Regions from separate parts of the Xenorhabdus littoralis genome, predicted to be linked through region 1. Evidence: predicted binding sites of a transcription regulator. Region 1 holds the regulator's gene; the other holds the start of a gene.
The links. The regulator Fur, encoded in region 1, represses iron uptake genes when iron is present. The targets are predictions, from matches to a motif close to ATAATAATGAGAACNACTATCAA.
Positions count from the first base shown of each region.

Region 2: a site for Fur is predicted at 1,331-1,353, ahead of ftnA (non-heme ferritin). Genes of this name have one in related genera too.

Region 1 is NZ_VCDP01000070.1:16,147-19,364, reverse strand. Features, by position in the region: gene ybfE (LexA regulated protein) at 1-202, shown strand, start outside; gene fldA (flavodoxin FldA) at 378-911, shown strand; gene fur (ferric iron uptake transcriptional regulator) at 1,095-1,544, shown strand; gene FE394_RS16220 (beta-N-acetylhexosaminidase) at 1,783-3,218, opposite strand, start outside.
Region 2 is NZ_VCDP01000049.1:9,103-12,320, reverse strand. Features, by position in the region: gene pip (prolyl aminopeptidase) at 1-802, shown strand, start outside; gene FE394_RS12640 (DNA polymerase III subunit theta) at 972-1,202, opposite strand; gene ftnA (non-heme ferritin) at 1,556-2,062, shown strand; gene copC (copper homeostasis periplasmic binding protein CopC) at 2,289-2,675, shown strand; gene FE394_RS12625 (CopD family protein) at 2,675-3,218, shown strand, end outside.

The sequences.
Region 1 (3,218 bases):
AGATGAACAGCTTAGGATCAATAAACGTAACCAGTTGCGACGAGATAAAGTCAAGGGACTGCGTCGAGTGGAACTTAAACTCAACGAAGATGCCGTCTATGCACTGAATCTTCTGGCAAAACAGCACAATATCAGTCGTAGTGAACTGATTGAACAGATGCTGTTAGCTCAACTGGCAGAAAAAAATCACCTTGCCGATTAACGGCTTTTATATAGCAGCAATGAAGCGGCATCACCACACAAATCTGACAGACTTGTCATAGATGTTTGGTCAGAATAACGCTTTTCATTTTATTAAAACTGACATTTTTCCTGCTGATTTCAGCGCGACGTGTATGGCTTTAATACACAGATAAAACAAGAGGTTAACCCATTTTATGGCAATAATAGGTATATTCTTCGGCAGTGATACAGGCAACACAGAGAACATCGCCAAGATGATCCAAGAAAAATTGGGCGGTGCTGATGTTGTTGAAGTCCACGATATTGCCAAAAGTAGCAAAGAAGACATTGAAGCCTTCGATATTCTGCTACTTGGCATCCCAACTTGGTATTACGGCGAAGCTCAATGTGATTGGGATGATTTCTTCCCGACTCTGGAAGAGATCAACTTTGAAGGGAAACTAGTCGCCCTGTTCGGTTGTGGTGATCAGGAAGATTATGCAGAGTACTTTTGTGATGCTATGGGCACCATTCGCGATATTATTGAACCTCATGGCGCTATCATCGTAGGCCACTGGCCGACCGAAGGATATCACTTTGAAGCCTCTAAAGGCATGGCCGACGATAATCACTTTATCGGTCTGGCTATTGATGAAGATCGTCAGCCAGAATTAACCGATGAACGTGTTGACACTTGGGTACAACAGATCAAGACTGAAATGAGTCTGTCTGAAATTTTGGACGCATAAGGGCATTTGTTCCCTTTCATGCAGGATTATTACTGCATAATGTGTCATGATACCGGGGTTGGCATGATTTTCATTTTGAATATCCATGCCTATAATCAACAACGTGAAACAGAACTATGATTCCATCGCGATACCCCCAAGTATCATAAGTTCACTTAACTCAAGTTACAGGACTGAATCCGCATGACCGACAACAATAAAGCATTGAAAAATGCTGGACTTAAAGTAACACTTCCGCGCCTGAAGATTCTGGAAGTGCTACAGGACCCAGAATGCCATCATGTCAGTGCGGAGGACCTCTACAAAAAACTGATTGATATCGGTGAAGAGATTGGCCTCGCCACTGTCTATCGCGTACTGAACCAGTTCGATGATGCCGGCATAGTCACACGCCATAATTTTGAAGGCGGTAAATCGGTTTTTGAACTCACTCAGCAACATCACCATGACCATCTGATTTGTCTCGACTGTGGTAAGGTCATTGAATTCAGCGATGACTTAATTGAAGAGCGTCAGAAAGATATTGCTGAACGTTATGGGATTAAACTCTCAAACCACAGCCTCTATTTATATGGTCATTGTACTTCTGGTGATTGTCGCGAAAATAATTCACTTCATGATGAACATTCGTAATAAACAGGCATGACAAGGGATAATTGAAATCGTTTTCTGCTATTTTTTCTGCTCTTGTCTGGTTTGGCCTGAATAAGCTACTGCCGATTAGCTCAAGTTAATCGGCAGTCTGCTTTTATCCTTTGTCTTTCAAGCTACGGCGTTGTTGGCTACGCTGTAGCTTGAAATCCATTGGATGTACTATATTAAAATTTCACTATTAAAATTTCACTATTGAAGTTTCACTATTGAAGTTTCACTATTGAAGTTTCACTTCATCTATCCGGCTAAAGCGCTTACCATCACTACTGACAGAACGAATTTTCACATTTCCACTGACATGCGGACGCTGCCGATCATCGTAAACCTGCCATGTTTTCCCCCCATCCAATGAATACTGGATAACGACTCCCGGCAAAGCAATATTGGCCTCAAATGTTCCGGCAACAATTTTGCCACCCGGTACGGGTAAACGATATGAAATATGGGATTTATCCAGTTTAGCCAGCTCGTACTGCCCGATCAGATTGGCAAAACGTTCCCAATCTCGCTTAAGTGCATCCATATCAACATAATGCGTTATTCCGCCTTTATACTCCCTGCCCTGCTGATAGTTCAGCTCCCAGCCCGCCTGACGCCATGCACGTTCTGCCAGAGGCAGTAAACGTGGATAGATCATATATTCCATCTGCTCATCCGTGCGCACGGTTTCACTCCATAATTGCCCTGATATTCCATAAGCCCCCGGCCAACGCTTATTGCTGTGGGTATTGAAGCGGTTGCCATCGCGATCTACTGAGGTTTCAGCATTTTGTGGTATGTTGTTCGGGGCAAAACTGAAAATTTTTTCTTCATCATTAAACCGAGTTGCCCAATAGTAGCCACGCTCTTTCGGATCGACTTCATACGGCATATCAACGTAGACATAATCAGGACTGGAGATGACTACCTGATACCCTTTGTTAGCCCAGTCATTTACAGATTCATAACCTCCCCAATAAAGGGTATCCCAGAAATTCACCGCAACATGTTTAGTGGCAAAGTCTTCCGCTGACTTGGCATGTTTCAGACCATCCTGCCATGCCTGCATTGTGTCAATTCCGTGAGCGTTGACAATTTTACTGACCTCAATAGCAAAGTAGCTGGCGAGTTCATCAACATCTTTAATCACGCCTTGCGCTATCATCTTCTGACAAACCTGAGATTTAGACCACGGTTTGTCTTCGATTTTTTGATTGATAATTCCCTTATTCGGTACTACTGGCCCATCTTTGTCCTGATACCCAGCGCCTAAGCGGATATTTTTTGCTTCATCTCCGCCAAAATGCCATGTATTCAACGGCAGCCCGGCTTCTTTATGCATGGAAACTATTTCACCAATCACTTTATCAATGAATCGCTTGGAGGAGTCCAGACATGGATTAAGGTAGCTGCGGTGATCATAAAACTGCACAGATGTTGTATTTGAGGTATCTGTCGGATCAAGCAGGCGATACTCATTGGCTTCCTGCTCTTTTCCCTGCGACATCAGTTTTTTATAACGCGCTTCCATCGATACAACTGCGGCACGAGCATGGGCAGGAATATCAATTTCTGGGATCACTTCTATCTGGCGGTATTTGGCGTAATTCAGAATATCAATATAATCCTGACGGCTAAAATAACCACTGCCCATATTGTTATTATCCGGGCCAG
Region 2 (3,218 bases), on a different contig from region 1:
CGCAAATTATCATCGGCAGTTATTTGATCCTGAACGTTATCATATTATGTTGTTTGATCAGCGTGGCTGCGGGCGATCTAAACCCCATGCCAGCCTGGAGAACAACACCACGTGGCATCTGATAGATGATATTGAGCGGCTGCGTAATCTGATGGGGGTTGAGAAATGGCTGGTTTTTGGCGGTTCATGGGGCTCAACTCTATCTTTGGCTTATGCGGAAAAACACCCGGAGCGAGTATCAGAATTGGTATTGAGGGGGATTTTTCTGCTCCGTCCACAAGAGCTGCATTGGTATTATCAGCAAGGCGCTTCTCATTTTTTCCCAGAAAAATGGGAACGTACGTTATCCATTCTATCCGAAAAAGAGCGGAAAAATGTGATAGCTGCTTATAACAAACGATTGACAAGTGATGATCGGCAAGTGCAGTTGGAAGCTGCGCGTTTATGGAGCCTCTGGGAAGGAGAAACGGTAACGTTATTGCCTTCTTCAAATGCAGATTCATTTGCAGAAGATAAATTTGCCTTAGCGTTTGCACGTATTGAAAACCACTACTTTATCAATAACGGTTTTATAGATGAAAACCAGCAGTTATTGGATCATATTGATGTGATTAGGCATATTCCGGCCGTTATTGTACATGGGCGTTATGATATGGCGTGTCAGGTGCAGAATGCATGGGATCTGGCACAGGCATGGCCGGAAGCTGAATTGCACATTGTAGAAGGTGCGGGACACTCTTTTGATGAAGCGGGCATTTTGCATCAGTTAATCAATGCTACTGATAAATTTGCCGGGAAATAGCTTATATCCGTCGTCTTTCAAGCCGTATCTTTGTTGGCTACGCTCACCCACCCCAGTCACATAGCCTGCTATGCTTCTGGGGATTCGTTCCTTTGTCGCTGCGCTGTAACTTGAAATCTATTGGATACAGATAACCACCCGCTAAGTGGTGGTTATCTGTTAACGATTTTTAACGGCTTCTAGGCTCATACGGCAAGCGTGACAGGAACCTCGATTGCTGGCGGTAGTACTGTAAACGCTGTTGGAAATATTCCTTCAGATGCGATGGCTGTGATTGTTCAACAATGTCAGGAATGATAGGCATATTATACCGTTCTTTGAAAGCAACACTTGATGCGGCTAAATCGACATTAACCTTATCCATCTCGTCTTTAGGTAACTTAGCTAAGTTATATTCCATAATGATCTCTCCGAAAACTTAGAATCTATCCCATTAGGCTATTTTATTTGGCAGGGAAGAAAATTAATCGACTCTTTTTTGTTTAGCAAGTGATTTAATAAGTGCAAAAAAACGCCTGATAAACATAAATAATATCTATTCTCATTTTTATTAAAAAGTTATTTTTTTAGAAAATATTAAAATAAATAAAAGTGATTCTTATTTCCCTATATTTAATGAGATTTATTCTTATTGTAAAATTTTAATAAAATGATAATTATCAAATGGTTATATATTTTTATTTTATTTTTGTTTTATGTGTTTTTAATTGGCATAATACGCGCAGTTTAATTATTCATTAGGAGGGAAGATCGATGTTAAAACAAGAAATGATCAAAAAATTAAATGAGCAGTTAAATTTAGAATTTTACTCTGCTAATTTATACCTGCAAATGAGTGCATGGTGTAGTGACAAAGGATATGAAGGTGCAGCGGCATTTCTGAAAACTCATTCACAGGAAGAAATGCAGCATATGCAGCGTCTGTTTGATTATTTGGGTGATACCGGCTCAATGCCTGTATTGGGCGCAATTCAGGCTCCTCCTGTTGAATTTAACTCTATTTCAGATGTGTTTCATCAAACTTACGAGCATGAAAAATTGATCACAGAAGAGATCAACAAGCTTGCTCATGTGGCGATGATGACACAGGATTATTCTACTTTTAACTTCTTACAGTGGTATGTTGCAGAACAACATGAAGAAGAAAAACTGTTCAAATCTATTCTGGATAAACTGGATCTGGTGGGCGAAAGTGGTAAGTCACTATTCTTGCTGGATAAAGATCTGAAAGGTTTGTCTATGGCTCCGACCCATGCTTAATGAGCTGTCATAATAAGTTGATTTGAAATGTTTTTACCGTAGTTCCTGCTTTTTCGTTTATTTTTGAGGCAAGAATTACGGTTCTTTTCTTTTTTGTTCTTAATTTTGCGCAGTGCTTCACAGGTCAAGACATTACTTGTCTGTTAGCGCAGATTAAACAGATTATTTGATATAGAATCCCTGCCTGAGTATAAAAAATTCAACTACATATTAAAGGGTTATCTATATGTCCACTCTCAGCATCCGTTCATTCTGGGCCAAATTATCTACTCTTGTGGTTCTGTTTGTCGGTATGTCCTGTCAACAGGCTTTGGCTCATGCTCATTTGAAAGACCAGACTCCCGCAGAAAATACAACAGTTGAAGCAGTTCCACAGGCTATAACCTTGAGTTTTTCAGAACGTATTGAACTTGGGTTCAGTAAGGTGAAATTGATTGGCCCAGAAAAAACCGCTGTTAAAACAGGTAAACTGGAACTTGATCCTGAAACAAAAACTAAATTAATCCTGCCAGTTGAAGCCAAACTTGCTGCGGGAGAATATAGTGTCGACTGGAGTGTGCTTTCTGTCGATGGTCATAAAACAAAAGGTGCATACAGCTTTACTGTAAAATAATGATCTCATTAGAGGCTCTATACATATTCTGCCGTTTTTCTCATTTTGTGGCTGTCATGCTGATGTTTGGCCTGAATTTATTCACGATAATGCTCATTTCTGGCCATTTTTCGACTCTGATGAGAGAGCGGTTAAAGATAGGGGTTTCAATCAGTACAGTGCTAGCTTTGGTGACCTCCATAGTCTGGTTTATCGTACAAGCCGGGTTGATGGGGGATGGCTGGACTGATACCTATGTGCCAGCTATCTGGCTCGCTGTATTGGAAACCGCTTTTGGGCAAGTCTGGAAATGGCAATTATTGATTGCTGTTCTTGCTGTTGGAGCGCTGTTTCTCTCCCATGCGAAGGTCAGAAATGTTCTGTTGTTGAGTTGTTCAGTTATTCTGCTCTCCAGCCATGCTTTCATTGGTCATGCAGCCATGCATGAAGGAAATATTGGGCTATTATTTCAAATCAATCAGGTTATCCATTTATTGAGTGCTGGTTATTGGTTTGGTGGATTATGGCCATTCTTGTTGTGCCTGCAATTTTTGCGTTTGAGAA